Regions from separate parts of the Ruegeria sp. AG1 genome, predicted to be linked through region 1. Evidence: riboswitches for the same ligand, from Rfam matches in the RefSeq annotation. Region 1 holds a riboswitch; each other region holds the start of a gene.
What was found. A riboswitch is a leader RNA that binds a small molecule or an ion and turns the genes downstream of it on or off. The one in region 1 is predicted to bind cobalamin.

Region 1 (5,159 bases):
TTTGCGCCAAGGCAGTCGGGATAGCACCAGTAGAGCCAGCGCGATCATCAACGCCGCCGCAAGCGCGGGCAGGGAGGATAGGGAGACCACAACGACCGCAAACAAAACAGACATGACGATGCGCACGCGCGGATCAAGCGAGGTAATCAACCCTTGTTGACCGATCGTGCCAGCCTCGGCCAGCGTCCGTTCCTGTGGTTCCAGTACGTGTGCCATCAGCCTGCGAGTTTCCTCCGCGCCGCGAGGTAGAAGCCCAGCCCGAAGAGGCCAAAGATGTATCCGATGCCGCCCAGAATGGTCTGGAGGTCGTTATGTTCGCGATAGGCGGCGATTTCCCGGCGCAGGGGGCGTATTTCGTCACGAACGGCTGCTGCGATAGCTTGACGCTCCTTATCACTGAGAGAGGCCACTGTGACGCCCTCCGAGGAGGGCGTAGGCGTGGGTGACGCTGCAGGCTTGTTCTTGATGGCGACGCCCATGATCTTGGCAACGTCATCGGCGGGCATGGTGACCTCGGCCACGTGACCGGCGCCGAGGTCGGCAAAGAAGGTATGGGCGACGGCTGTGGTGGGCGTGTAGATGAAGAACCCGTCTGCGTTGGTCGTGGCCCGGCCCAGCTCGACCCCGTTTGGATCGGTCACGACAACCTCGGTATCGGTCGCCATGGTGCCGTTGGAGAAGCCGATTTCCCCTTCGATCGCATCGCTGGATGCAAAAACACCGGCAATCACCTTGTGGGCCAACGCGGGCAGAGGGGCCGCGCATAGGGCCAGGATGAGGGCAATCTTTCTCATGTGGCGGGCCTTGTCAGGAACAGTTCAGGTTTGACTTTTCGTGCCAGTAGAACGGCAAATCCGGTCAGAACGGCCTCGATGATCATCACGGGGATATGCGCAAAGAAGACCAGCTTGGCAGCGGGGAGGAATTCGTCCCCTGACAGGGCCAGTGAGATGCCCACCATGACGGTCGTGGCCGCAATGGCAAAGGCGCCGCCTATGCCGCCCCAGATCGCGCCATGAACAGGTGAGCCGCGACCGATCAGGGGTCGGAACAGCAGCCCCGCCAGTACGGCCGGAAAGGCGATGTTGAGCGTGTTGATCCCCAGTACCGTCAGCCCGCCGAAGCCGAAGAAAACGGCTTGCAGGAGCAGGCCCACAAACAGGGCCGGGAAGGCGGCCCAGCCGAGCAGCAGCCCGGCCAGACCGTTGAGGATCAGATGCACCGACGACGGCCCGATCGGAACATGGATCAGCGAGGCCACGAAGAAACTGGCCGCCAGCACCCCTGCTGTGGGGATGCGGTCCAGATCCAGCGACCTGAGGCCCATTGCGACCCCACCAGCGGCGGCAACGGCTCCGCCGATGACGACCGGGTTGGACAGGGCTCCGTCGACGATGTGCATCGGGGGTTACTCCATGTCCCAGGCGCGGATCCAAATCACCGCGTCCTGGCTCAGCTCTTTGCCTTCATGTTCGGTTTCAGGACCAGCACCGAGGGCGGCAAAGCCCCAGTAACCAGCTTTCGGCACACCGAAGGAAAAATAGCCATTGGCGTCAGAAATTGCGACAACAGCACCACCCGGCATCGGCGAAACGGTAGGCTCGGACGAGGCTTGGTTGTCAAAACTGGGCTTGGCGGCCATGTATTCGATCTCGATCTCAGCGCCGGCAACCGGTTCGCCATTTGCCAGAACCTGACCGGTGAAGGTCGAGCCAGCGATGATGTTGTAGGGCTTGTTCAGCGGCACGATCTCGGTCGCCAGACCTGCGGGGTTCATCCAGTCGGTCGGCAGTTCGTTGCGGTTTAGGAACGCCTTGGTGATCTGCTGGATATAAATATCCTCGGCCTCTTCGTAGTAGGGCTGAGGCACCGTGACCATCACGTAGTCGCCAGAACGCTTGACCGGAACAGATCCCTGAAAGGCCGCGCCTTCGTTTTCAGGGCTTGAGAAGCGGATGGGTTCCAGCGTGTCCAACAGGTCGGTCTTTTCGCCATTGTGGATCACGTAGAATTCCTGCGGCTTTTCCAGATCCATGACATGGCCGTTTTCAAACGGGTGCCAGAAGATCAGCTTGACCGGCACGTCGCCCGGTGCCTCGATCAGCGTGTCGGTGGTGTATTCCAGCAGAAAATGCGCCTGTGCCATCGCTGGAATCGCCAGCGCAGCCGCAGCCGTGCAAAATAGTTTCTTCACAAGGTCTTTCCTTCGTCCTTCGTGCCAACCCCGGCACGTTTCTTGCTTGATATCGGGGCGAACGAGACCATGTACCCGAAATGAGGGCATCGGCCCGATGCACACCCCGGCATCGGTGACACACCCCTTCCGAGGGTGCATATCCGGCAGGTCTCCTGACTTGCGGGTCAAAGCATCGGGCTGGCCTTCCCGGGTGGAACCCAGTGGCGTGTCAGCCCTGCTCACCGCCTACAGTTGCGGGGGCAGTTGCGGCATTGGGTGGATCAGAATTCCCCGCACCGCATTCCCTTTTCTCCGGGCGAACCCGGAACCGGACATGAGGACGCTGATGGCAGAGATTCCCATCATCGGTCAATCTCTATTTAAGACTGTAGCGATAACATCTTGTCGATAGGATGGGATGTTACCGTTCTGCCCACTGGGCATTGCAGGCACGCGTGCAAGCGACGACCAGAGAATGCGCGCGCTTGCAACGTAATCTGGACATCAGAATCAGATGGATGCATCCTGCGCTGCGTCAGACTCCGGCGTAGCGCGCTTGTGTTCGGCGCCTAATTTCCCACAAGCCCCGGAGGCCCAATGTCTGAGATCAAACAAGGCGACACCGTTCGCATCCACTATACTGGCACGCTGCTGGACGAGACCGTGTTTGACAGCTCAGACGGGCGCGATCCGTTAGAGTTCGTGGTTGGTTCGGGCCAGATCATACCCGGCCTGGACAGTGCGATGCCAGGACTGGCGGTTGGTGACAAGAAGCGGGTCGAGATTGCCTGTGTCGACGCTTATGGCCCGATCAACCCGGCGATGCGGCAGGACATCCCGCGTGAGGGTATTCCGGATGATATCCCACTAGAGCCGGGAACCCAGTTGCAGATGCAGACCCCGGACGGTCAGGCGCTGCCGGTAACGGTTGTAGAGGCGAACGAGGCCACGGTGACGCTGGACGCCAATCACCCGCTGGCTGGGCAGGATTTGATTTTCGATATCGAGGTTGTCTCGGTGAGCTAAAGGCTTGGGGTTCTAGCCCCAAAGCCCGTCAAGCGCTGCACGGACTTGCGGTTGCGTGAAGAACACGAACAACACCAGCAATGTGGTCAGCGTCAAAAGCAGAACACGGGCGCGGGGGCTTAGGAACCCCGACTTCCGTTTGGTCTGGGTGCCACGCGTATTGCTGGCAAGGATCTGGTCAGTTTTGCTCATGCCCATATCCCTGACGCCGAAAGATGGTCAAATCTTGGCGGCGTCTGGGAAAGATATGGTCACATGAAATCCGGCTGTGGCATTCCGAGCACGTGGAAACCGCCATCCACCCGGATGATCTCGCCCGAGGTGCAGGCCCCCGCGTCTGAGGTCAGGTAAACCGCCGTGCCGCCAACGGCCTCCAGCGTAGCGTTCGAGCGCATGGGTGCATTTTGGTCGCAGAACTTGTAGGTCTTGCGCGCACCGCCGATTGCCGCCCCGGCCAGGGTCTTCATCGGACCGGGCGAGATTGCGTTCACACGGATGCCTTCGGGGCCGAGGTCGTTGGCCAGATACCGTGTCGCCGATTCCAGCGCGGCTTTGGCAACGCCCATGACGTTGTAATTCGGAACTACACGATTCGAGCCTTGGTAGGTCAGCGTCAGCAGCGAGCCACCATTGTCCTTCATCAGCGGATAGGCGCGACGGGCGACCTCGATGAAAGAGTAGGCCGACACATCCATCGAGTGCTTGAAATTGGCCCTTGTGGTGTTCAGAAACCGGCCTGTCAGCTCGTTCTTGTCCGAATAGGCAATCGCGTGAACGACAAAGTCGATGGTTGGCCAGCGTTCGCCCAACTCGCCAAAGGCGCGGTCCAGCGAGGCGTCATCGGTGACATCCGCATCCACCATGAAGTCGCTGCCGAGGCTTTCGGCCAATGGCTGCAGACGCTTCCCGAACGCGTCGCCCTGATAGGTGAAAGCCAGCTCAGCCCCTGCTTCATGCATCGCTTTCGAGATACCCCAGGCAATCGACCGGTCATTGGCGACACCCATGATCAGGCCGCGTTTCCCTTTTAGAACTTCCGACATCTCGTTCACCCGTTATACTTTGACAGGATCATGGATCCGTTTGTGCCGCCAAAGCCGAAGCTGTTGGTCATGACCGAATCTAAACCTGCATTTTCAACCACTTGAGTTGCAATTTCACCGGGCTGGATGCCTTCGGCTAGTGTGTCGACATTGATCGACGGTGTTATGAAATCATTGTCCAGCATGAGCAGGCAGAAGATCGCCTCAAGCGCGCCGGCCGCGCCTTGTGCGTGCCCGGTCATCGACTTGGTGGATGAGATGGGCGGCACGTTGCCTTCGCCGAAGATGCGACGCACGGCTTCAACTTCGCCCACATCTCCGACCGGGGTCGAGGTGCCGTGCGCGTTGATGTAACCAACTTTGCGGCCTTCTGGCAGGGTCGACAGAGCCAGACGCATCGCGCGCTCACCGCCTTCGCCGGACGGCGCCACCATGTCATGACCGTCCGAGGTTGCAGCATAGCCGGTCACCTCAGCGTAGATCTTGGCACCACGCGCCAGCGCATGGTCCAGATCCTCAAGCACGACAATGCCGCCGCCACCCGAGATCACGAAGCCGTCGCGGTCCTGATCGAACGCGCGCGATGCTTTCTGCGGAGTGTCGTTATACTTCGACGACATCGCGCCCATCGCGTCAAACAGGCAGGACAGGGTCCAATCCAGCTCCTCACCGCCGCCTGCGAACATCACGTCCTGCTTGCCCAGCATGATCTGTTCCGCCGCGTTGCCGATGCAATGCAGCGAGGTCGAGCACGCCGAGGTGATCGAGTAGTTGATACCCTTGATTTTGTAGGCTGTGGCAAGGTTCGCTGAAATCGTGGAACACATGCATTTCGGCACGGCAAAAGGCCCGATCCGCTTGGTGGCGCCGTTCTTCAGCACCGTCTGATGCGCGGTCAGCATTGCGCTGGTGGA
Region 2 (5,159 bases), 130 kb from region 1:
TCGGCGTCAGCCGATTGCCCGTGGCGGGCGCGGGAGGGTTTGGTTTTGTATAGAGGTCAGTCTTCTTCGAAAGGATCCCATTCATCTTCGACCTCGGGCAGGGCTTCGGTCTCGACTTGGGCGGCGCGTTGTTCCGGTGTTTCGATCCGGGTGATTTTGGCCTTGGGAAAACTTGCCAGAACGGCCTGAACCAGCGGATGCGCCGAGGCCTCTTCTTTCAGATCCAGTTCCGCTTTATCGCGGATTTCGGCGATCGTCGGAGCGTCGCCATCCGATACAATGGACACCGCCCATCTGTTGCCAGTCCAACGTTGCAGGGCCGATCCCAGCCGTGGTGCAAGATCGGTCGGAGCTTGCGACGATGGGGTGAATTCGATCCGTCCTGGCTGGTAAGAGACCAGCCGCACGCCGTTTTCGACCTCGACCAGAAGCTTGACGTCTCGGTTGTTCCGGATCAGCTCGACCACATGTTCGAAACTTGGGTATCGCGCCAGTGCCGTCTGTGTATCTTGCGCCAAGGCGGCGACTGGTGCGCCGCCGGACCCGCGTGGCGCAGGGGCGTAGCTTGTAGTGGCGCGGGCTTCGACCGGGGCCGCGCCGTTGCTTTGAATGGGCATCCCACCGCCAGGCCCGCCTCCAGGGGGAGGAGGCGTATCCTGCAGCCGTTTGATCAGTTCTTCCGGGCTGGGCAGGTCGGCCACATGAGTCAGTCGGATCACAGCCATTTCGGCAGCCATCATGGCGTTGGGGGCGGCTGAAACTTCCTCAAGCGCTTTCAACAGCATCTGCCACATCCGAGTCAGTACCCGCATGGGGAGGGCCTCAGCCATCTGCTGGCCACGGGCGCGTTCATCCGGGGAAACAGTGGGGTCTTCGGCTGCGTCCGGGGTGATCTTCACGACCGAGACCCAATGCGTGATCTCAGCCAGATCACGCAGCACGGCCAGTGGATCAGCCCCTTCGGCGTATTGGCCACCAAGCTCGGTCAGCGCCCCAGCTGCATCGCCCCGCAGGATCATGTCCATGAGATCCAGAACCCGGCCACGATCCGCCAGGCCCAGCATCGCGCGTACTTGATCTGCCGTCGTCTCTCCGGCCCCGTGCGAGATCGCCTGATCCAGCAATGAGGTCGCGTCGCGAGCAGATCCCTCGGCAGCACGGGTGATCAGCGCCAGCGCATCCTCGGCAATCTCTGCGCTCTCAGCTGAGGCGATCTTGCGCAGCAGGCCGATCATATCCTCGGGCTCGATCCTACGTAGGTCGAAGCGTTGGCAGCGCGACAGAACCGTGACGGGAACCTTGCGAATCTCAGTTGTGGCGAAGATGAACTTCACATGCGCCGGCGGCTCCTCAAGCGTCTTGAGCAGCGCGTTGAAGGCGCTGGTCGACAGCATGTGGACTTCATCGATGATGTAGATCTTGTAGCGGGCCGAGGCTGCACGGTAGCGAACACTGTCGATAATCTCGCGAATATCATTCACGCCGGTGCGGCTGGCTGCGTCCATCTCCATGACGTCGACATGACGACCTTCCATGATGGCAACGCAGTGCTCACATTGACCGCAGGGCTCGGTCGTGGGTCCGCCATTTCCGTCCGGTCCGATACAGTTCATGCCTTTCGCAATGATCCGTGCGGTCGTCGTTTTGCCGGTTCCACGAATGCCTGTCATGACAAAGGCTTGCGCGATACGATCCGCCTCGAACGCGTTTTTCAGCGTGCGGACCATCGCATCCTGACCCACCAGATCGGCAAAGGTTTCCGGGCGGTATTTTCGGGCGAGAACCTGATAGGCGGGGCTGTCTGAGTCGGTCATGTCTGCTCTGGCGGATTCGGAACGTCACCGCAGCGTAGAGGCCCGCGCCGCCCGCGTCCACATGAGTTGAAGAACGATTTTGTTTTGGAAACTGGCGCGTCAGGGGTACAATCTTCGGATTGTGAATCAAGCCTAAAGTCAGGATCAACGCTTCCGGGGGGATGCTGTCATGACGAATTTGGTCATTCATGCTTTGCAAGTGGGCGGGGGCACACTTGCCCTAACGTCGATGCCGGGAAAGGGCGGCGACTATGCAGGCGACCTTGAAACGATTGGAGATTGGAGGCCGGGGCTCGTGCTTTCGATGACAACCGAGGCCGAGCTGGTCCAGTTTGGAGCCCGCGATTTTGGCCGCGACGTTCAGGGGCGCGCCAGCCGCTGGGTGCATCTGCCGATTCAGGATTTCGGCGTGCCACCGTCAGAGGTTGATGCGCAATGGCCCGATGTTAGTGCCGCGGCGCGGCAGGCTTTGTCTGGTGGAGGGCGCGTGCTTGTCCATTGTCAGGGCGGATGTGGTCGCTCTGGCATGGTGGTGCTGAGGTTGATGATCGAATGCGGCGAGGCTCCAACCCAAGCGCTGGATCGGTTGCGCAAGCTACGCCCCTGCGCGGTCGAAACCGATGCACAGAAGCACTGGGCCACCTTGCCCGCCCGAGCTTTGGCAGACTCCTAAGCCGACAATTGCAGTTCCGCCGGGGTCGTTTTGCGCGGCGCAATCACTGATGCCTCGAGCATAGCGCAGGGCAGGGATGTCATCGCTGCGCTAGGCAGGCTGTTCGTTTCGGTACCGAACATAAGGTCGGCGTAGCGATCGAGGGTCTCGCTGTCGGCATTAGGATCCGCTCCGCAATAGACCCGCACCCGAGACTGGCTGGCCCGAAACCGGGCGTGGCAGCCGTCCGTGCAATGGGTCAGGTCGCTGCTGCCTTCGATTTCGAAATCCGATGTGGTCGCCGGACCGGCTTGGTCCAGCGCGTCAACCATCGAACGCGCCAGCCGTGCCAATGCAGGGCAAGTCTTGCCCGTATGTTGGCAGATGGTTGCTGAGAACCTATGTGTCTTCGTCTTCCAGATCATCCTGCGCCCTCCGCGCGGTGGACAGGGGCTGGGATCAGGTGGGGCAGATAGGGTCTGTCACGGCCTGCCCGGACACCCCGCCCGAGTTTGGGTTATGTTGACAATGGCAGGTCTCCTGACTTGCGGGTCATCGCTTTGCCGACCTTCCCGGCCTTTCGGCCAGTGGCTCCTCGACATCGCTCACCGCTTACAGTTGCGGGGGCAGTCGCGGATTTGGTTCATCCCGAGCGAGCCGGGTAAAACCGCACCGTGTTCCCTTTTCATCCCGACCTCTTGCGAAAGCCGGGAACCATCGCACTATCGCTAGCGTTCATAACCATTCTGAGTCAAGTTGAACTTTCTGCGTTGCGGAAAGCCGATCCGCGAAGTGGACGCGTGGTCAAGCGGGATCGCAGTTGACTTGCATGGGCTGTCTGGGGTCAAGTTGCAATATGAACTCATCAGTTCAGTTTTCCACCGAGGATACCCATGTTGGATTCAAACCAAACAGTGCTGATCGAAGATGTTCAGATCCCGGTGGGGGATGGCGCCCTGTCCGGGCGGATTTACCGGCCCGTGGCGCAGCCCGAAACCGTAGTGGTGGTCAACAGCGCGACGGGAGTTCCGCGTGACTACTACAAGCATTTCGCACAGTGGTTGGCGTCGGATCGGGATATCGCCTGTCTGATCTATGACTACCGGGAATTCGGTCATTCGAAATCGGGGCCACAGCGTCGGTCGAAGATCTCGATGGCGGATTGGGCGTTGCAGGACATGCCCGCCGCGCGGGCCGAGATGCGCCGACGGTTCCCGCTGGCGCAGCAATGGTCAGTTGGTCATTCGCTTGGAGGGATGCTGGGGCCAGTGCAGCCGGATATCGACAAGATTGATCGCATGATCTGCGTCTGTTCTGGCCTTGTGAAATTGGGCGATCATCCTTGGCCGTACCGCGCTCTGGCCGGGTTGTTCTGGTATGGGCATGTGCCTCTGGTCGTGAGCGGCCTAGGGTATTTGCCGGGCAAGGCACTTGGGTTTGGAACAGACCTACCGCCTAAGGTCTATTGGCAATGGCGCAAATGGTGCACCGCGCCGCAAAGCTATCTGCCCGAGATCGGAGACACACTGCCGCAAGCTACGTGGCAGGATGCTGACGTTCCCGTCGACCTATTTGCCTTCACAGATGATGAGATGGTCCCAGAAGCTGCCGTTTGGCGGTTGGCCGAGCTTTATGGTCCGAAAGCACGCCGTCACCTGTTGTCACCGGAAGAGTTTGGCGTTCGGGAAATCGGCCATATCGGTGTGTTTGCCCGCCGAAATGCGGTGCTCTGGCCACGATTGATCGCTTGATGGGGGGCGCCGGCGGACCGGCGCCCTTGTTTCAATCGCTGCGCCGCGCGGATTTTCCGTGCATCGCGGATCGGACCATCTTGCCGAAGGCTTTGTCGCGTGCCCGCGCTTCGGCCACGGTCTCAGAGTTGCGCTGATCCTCGCGCCTCAGCTTGCGCCAGCGTTCCAGCCGATCTGCATCCAGTGTGTGTGCTTCAATCGCCGCCTGCACAGCGCAACCGGGCTCGGCCTCATGCTGGCAATCCGAGAACCGGCAGGTTTGGGCCAGCTCCAGAATGTCCGAAAAGACTTCGTCCACCCCGTCCTGGGCATCGAGCAGACGCAGGGCGCGCATGCCGGGGGTGTCGACCAGCCAACCGCCATTTTGCATCGGACGTAAGGCGCGAGACGTCGTGGTATGACGGCCTCGTGCGTCATCCTCGCGGATTGCGGCTGTTGCCTGATCCTGACCGGTCATTCCGTTGGCGAGCGTTGTTTTGCCAACCCCAGATGACCCGACCAAAGCTGCTGTCTGACCCGCCGGACACCAAGCCAGAACCTGCTGCAGGTCTAACGCGTCATGCGCGTTGACCGTCAGGACTGTCAAAAATGGCGCAAGCGCTTCAGCCTTTTTTGCATATGCCGTCGGATCAGAGCAGCTATCTGTTTTGGTCAGGACCACGACAGGAAAGCACCCCGTCTGATGCGCCAGCGCCAGATACCGTTCGAGCCGGGGCACATTGAAATCCGCATTGCACGAGCTGACGATGAACAGCACGTCAACATTGGCTGCGATCAACTGCGCCTCGGCCCCGGTTCCGGCAGCACGGCGTTGCAACAGGCTGCGCCGGTCAAGCAGATGCTGAACGCGATTCTTGTCATCGGCCAGCACCCAATCGCCAACCGCAAAATCGCCAGTGGAATGACCAGGGGCCAACAGAGACATTTCACCGGTCTCGTTCA
Region 3 (5,159 bases), on a different contig from region 1:
AGCTTTCGACGATCCCGATCTTTCCAGAGCCATCCTGGCTGATGGAACCAGTGGCCTCGTACATCGTCCAGTTATCCATGGCATTGCGCCGCCACATGCTCGGACCCCAGAACGCGTTGTCGTTTTGAACCTGAATCTCGAGCACCCATTCCGACTGGTTAAATCGCGGCGCATCACCGGTAGCCGAATTCGACGGCGAAACTGTAGTCTGGCTGGCCGTCCAAATACCGCGCAGATCAGGCGTGTTTTCGGCAGCAGCGGCAGTACCAAGGGCTAGGCTCGTGGCCAGAGCGGCTGCTCCGGCAGTCATAAATCTGGTCATGGTCTCTTTCTCCCTGAAATCGGTGCCATCTCTGGCTGTGTTCAACAGATTGGGAGGAGTGCGACGGGTTACAACTTTCCTGAAGGAACCTTCATCAAGCGTTCATGCTGTGTTTGATCGTGCAGCCCGCTTTCCGCTCTATACATCCGGCGCCTCACTGGGTAAGGAGTGCCCTTCGACGATCATCCGCGTGTTAGACGCTCTGAGGGTGACCGCAGCATCCCAACGAGCCGAGCCATGAAACAAACACTTCAAGACGCCCTTGATCGCAAAGGGTATGACACGCTGACCCCAGTCCAAACCGCCGTAACTACGCCCGACCTGCAAGGGCGCGACATGTTGGTTTCAGCGCAGACCGGGTCAGGGAAAACCATAGGCTTCGGCCTTGCCATCGCCCCGACCGTTCTGGGCGACGTGGATGTATTCGATGCGGCTGGCGCGCCTTTGGCGCTGGTCATAGCACCAACGCGCGAGTTGGCGATGCAGGTCAAACGCGAACTGGCGTGGCTCTATGCGGATGTAGGCGCGTTCATTGCGTCATGTGTTGGCGGCATGGATATGCGAGACGAGCGGCGAGCGTTGGCTCGCGGTGCGCATATCGTGGTCGCAACGCCGGGCCGTCTCCGCGACCATATCATGCGGGAGTCGATTGACCTAACCGCTGTCCGCGCAGTGGTTCTGGATGAAGCCGACGAAATGCTAGACCTGGGCTTCCGCGAAGATCTTGAGTTCATTCTGGAACAGACGCCCTCCGAGCGTCAGACACTGCTGTTTTCCGCTACGGTTCCTCGCGCCATCGCCTCCCTCGCCGCTCGCTACCAGCGCGATGCCGAGCGCGTCAGCACCGTCAGCGAGCGCACGCAACATGCCGATATCGAATATCGCGCGATGAATGTGGCCCCGCGCGATGGTGAGAACGCAATCATCAACGTGCTGCGCTTCTACGAGGCCCCCAACGCCATTATCTTCTGCAACACTCGCGCCATGGTCAGCCGCCTGACGGCGCGACTGTCGAATCGTGGATTCTCGGTCGTGGCCCTGTCCGGAGAGCTGACGCAAAGCGAACGTTCGAACGCGCTGCAAGCCATGCGCGACGGACGCGCCCGCGTCTGTGTGGCGACCGATGTGGCCGCGCGCGGGATCGACCTGCCGAACCTTGATCTGGTGATCCATGCAGAACTGCCGAACAGCCATGAAACGCTGCTGCACCGCTCGGGCCGAACCGGACGCGCCGGGCGGAAAGGCGTCAGCGCGCTGGTCATACCGCCTGCATCGTTCAAAAAGGCGCAACGCCTGCTGAAATTCGCCAAGCTGACAGCCGATTGGGGGTCTGCACCCTCGGCCGATGAGGTTCAGGCGCAGGACATGCAGCGGATGTTCAGCTCGGACGACTGGACCGTGGATGTCACCGAGGGCGAAAGCGCACTGGTTGATGATCTGGTCTCGCGCTTTTCACCGCAGCAGCTGGCGGCGGCCTATCTGCGTCAATACGGGCGCAAACACTCCGCCCCGGAGGAACTGAGCGACACGCAAGATGCCGCGCCCAAGCCGAACGTGCCCTTTGGCTCAAGCGTGTGGTTTTCGCTGTCGGAGGGACACAACGAAAACGCCTCGCCTCGCTATTTGCTGCCCATGTTGTGCAAGGCGGGCAAGATCACCAAAGACGATATCGGCGCGATCCGCATTGCCGACACCGAAAGCTATATCGAGATTCGCGAAAGCAGCGTTGAAGGTTTCCTGAAGGCCATTGGCCCCGAGATGACGGTCGAAGGCACCAAGACCCTGGTGCAACTGGACGCGCCGCCTGCCTTTGCCGGTGGTGGCCGCAAAGGTCCCAAGCGCGACTTCAAAGGCAAGAAGCGCCACGAACGCCCGGCCCACGCGGCTGAGCCACAGCCCGCAAAACCACGCCGGAAGCCGGCCGAGAAACCCAAGCCCGAAACGCGGCCCAAACGGGATGAGACCCCCTCGGGCGATCAGCACAAGAAACCTGCGCGCCGTCTGAAAGGCCCGCCTCCGCCCAAAGGCAAGCCAAGCAGCAAGAAAAACCGCGCACGTGCGGCTGCGATGAAGGGTGGCAACGCGATGCCCAAGCGGAAAAAGTAGACCGCCTTAGCGCACGTGGCTGGTTGTGCAAGCGAAGAAAATTATTTTCTTCGCCACACCATATATTGACAACACTCCACCACCAACCCCAATATGGTGTTGCTTCGGTTCTTTCGATTCCTGTTGAAAGCTAAGAGGGAAACCGGTGAAAAACCGGCGCTGCCCCCGCAACTGTAAGCGGATAGTTCGGCTGAATACGCCACTGAAAGCGTGCTTTTGGGAAGGCCAGTCCGAACGTCAATCCGCGAGCCAGGAGACCTGCCGCAAGCAAAGAAAGAGAACCGCGAACGGAGGGTTCGGGGGCGTGTTCAGGGGTCATTTTGCCCGCAGCGTCCTCGGCATTCATTAAAAGGACAGAGGACGACATGAGCATTACCGTATATTCCAAACCCGCATGCGTACAATGCACCGCCACCACCCGAGCGCTGGATGCAAAAGGCATCACCTATGACGTCATCGACCTGACCCAGGACGACAGCGCCATGACCCATGTGACCGAGCTGGGTTATCGTCAGGCCCCTGTCGTTGTGGCGGGCAGTGATCACTGGTCGGGTTTCCGCCCGGACATGATCGCCCAACTGGCCTGATCCATGGCCGCGCCGATCCCGGCGCTGGTCTATTTCTCTTCGAAATCCGGAAACACCCACCGCTTTGTCTCGCGGCTGGGCCTGACCTCTTTCCGCATTCCGAACGGGATGGACCCGCTGCCTGACCCCCGACACCCCTATGTGCTGATCAGCCCCACCTACGCCGACGGCGAAGGGCGCGGGGCGGTTCCTAAACAGGTGATCCGGTTTCTGAACGACCCGGACAGACGTGCCGGGATCGTTGGAGTGATCGGCACAGGCAATCGTAATTTCGGTGCGACCTACGCTTTGGCCGGTCGCATCATCGCTCAAAAATGCAACGTTCCGCTGCTCTACACATTCGAGCTGGCCGGAACAGAGACCGACATCGCCCGCGTCCGCGCCGGGCTGGAAAAACTAGGGAGAAACCTATGCTCGACAGCAGCGTAAACGAGCAGGACTATCACGCGTTGAACGCGATGCTGAACCTCTACGATGGTGAGGGGAAGATCCGGTTCGATGCCGACCGAATGGCCGCGCGGCAGTACTTCCTGCAGCATGTGAATCAGAACACCGTGTTCTTCCACTCGCTGGATGAAAAACTCGGGTATCTGGTTTCCGAGGGCTACTACGAAGAGGCCGTTCTGGACCAGTATTCCAAGAACTTCATGCGCAAGATCTGGGACGCGGCCTATGCCAAGAAGTTCCGGTTCCCGACCTTTCTGGGCGCGTTCAAATATTACACCTCATACACGCTGAAAACCCGTGACGGGCAGCGGTTCTTGGAACGCTACGAGGACCGCGTCGTCATGACCGCGCTGGCGCTGGCACGCGGTGATGAGGCGCTGGCCCTGTCTTTCATGGAGGAAATCCTCGACGGTCGTTTCCAGCCCGCCACGCCCACCTTCCTGAACGCCGGGAAAGCCTCACGCGGGGAATTGATCTCATGCTTCCTGCTGCGGCTTGAGGACAACATGGAGAGCATCGGTCGCGGCATCAACTCGGCCCTGCAACTGTCCAAACGTGGTGGAGGCGTAGCGCTGCTGCTGACCAACATCCGCGAGCATGGCGCGCCGATTAAGGGCATTGAGAACCAATCCTCCGGCGTGATCCCGGTAATGAAACTGCTGGAGGACAGCTTTTCCTACGCCAACCAACTGGGTGCGCGGCAAGGCGCGGGTGCGGTGTATCTGAACGCACACCACCCGGACATCATGCGCTTTCTCGACACCAAGCGCGAAAACGCGGATGAGAAAATCCGTATCAAAACGCTGAGCCTTGGCGTGGTGATCCCTGACATCACTTTCGAGCTGGCGAAGAAAAACGCGGATATGTACCTGTTCTCGCCTCATGACGTAGAAAAGGTCTATGGCGTGCCGTTCTCGGAAATCTCGGTGACGGAGAAGTATCACGAGATGGTCGATGACAAGCGAATCCGCAAATCCAAGGTCAATGCGCGTGAGTTCTTCCAGACCATTGCAGAGATTCAGTTCGAATCCGGTTACCCCTACGTGATGTTCGAAGACACGGTGAACCGGATGAACCCCATTGCGGGCCGGATCAACATGTCGAACCTGTGTTCCGAGATTTTGCAGGTCAATGAAGCGTCTGAGTTCAACGATGACCTCAGCTATTCCCATCTGGGCACGGATATCTCCTGCAACCTCGGCTCGCTGAACATTGCCAAGACAATGGATGGCGGTGATCTGGGCCGCACTGTCGGCGCTGCGATCCGCGCGCTGACGGCGGTGTCCGAGATGTCGGCAATCGACTCGGTGCCTTCGGTGCGTCGCGGCAATGATGAAAGCCACGCGATTGGTCTGGGGCAGATGAACCTGCACGGGTTTCTGGCGCGGGAACATATCCACTATGGCTCGCCCGAGGGGGTTGAGTTCACCTCGATCTATTTTGCCACCGTGGCTTATCACGCGATCCGCACGTCATGCGATCTGGCGAAGGAACGCAATGCGTCGTTCAAGGGATTTGAGGACTCCGACTATGCCTCAGGCACCTTCTTCGACAAATACACCACCCGCGACTGGCTGCCTGAAAGCGACAAAGTGAAAGCGCTGTTCGACGGCATGACCCTTCCCACCCGCGACGACTGGGCAGCGTTGAAGGCCGATGTGATGAAACGCGGCCTCTATAACCGCAATCTTCAGGCG

Region 2: another riboswitch for cobalamin. It lies ahead of ACR0B5_RS10170 (hypothetical protein); the one in region 1 lies ahead of ACR0B5_RS09560 (DUF4198 domain-containing protein).
Region 3: another riboswitch for cobalamin. It lies ahead of nrdH (glutaredoxin-like protein NrdH); the one in region 1 lies ahead of ACR0B5_RS09560 (DUF4198 domain-containing protein).

What each region holds. Positions count from the first base shown of each region.
Region 1 is NZ_JBQFYU010000005.1:248,548-253,706, reverse strand. Features, by position in the region: gene cbiQ (cobalt ECF transporter T component CbiQ) at 1-216, opposite strand, end outside; gene ACR0B5_RS09570 (cobalt ABC transporter permease) at 216-794, opposite strand; gene cbiM (cobalt transporter CbiM) at 791-1,402, opposite strand; gene ACR0B5_RS09560 (DUF4198 domain-containing protein) at 1,409-2,194, opposite strand; cobalamin riboswitch at 2,323-2,524, opposite strand; gene ACR0B5_RS09555 (FKBP-type peptidyl-prolyl cis-trans isomerase) at 2,774-3,202, shown strand; gene ACR0B5_RS09550 (hypothetical protein) at 3,215-3,394, opposite strand; gene ACR0B5_RS09545 (enoyl-ACP reductase FabI) at 3,454-4,245, opposite strand; gene fabB (beta-ketoacyl-ACP synthase I) at 4,251-5,159, opposite strand, start outside.
Region 2 is NZ_JBQFYU010000005.1:374,720-379,878, reverse strand. Features, by position in the region: gene ACR0B5_RS10180 (DNA polymerase III subunit gamma/tau) at 57-1,814, opposite strand; gene ACR0B5_RS10175 (phosphatase domain-containing protein) at 1,984-2,487, shown strand; gene ACR0B5_RS10170 (hypothetical protein) at 2,484-2,891, opposite strand; cobalamin riboswitch at 2,980-3,200, opposite strand; gene ACR0B5_RS10165 (alpha/beta hydrolase family protein) at 3,360-4,217, shown strand; gene rsgA (ribosome small subunit-dependent GTPase A) at 4,249-5,159, opposite strand, start outside.
Region 3 is NZ_JBQFYU010000001.1:241,758-246,916, reverse strand. Features, by position in the region: gene ACR0B5_RS01205 (hypothetical protein) at 1-322, opposite strand, end outside; gene ACR0B5_RS01200 (DEAD/DEAH box helicase) at 560-2,428, shown strand; cobalamin riboswitch at 2,517-2,708, shown strand; gene nrdH (glutaredoxin-like protein NrdH) at 2,794-3,015, shown strand; gene nrdI (class Ib ribonucleoside-diphosphate reductase assembly flavoprotein NrdI) at 3,031-3,444, shown strand; gene nrdE (class 1b ribonucleoside-diphosphate reductase subunit alpha) at 3,426-5,159, shown strand, end outside.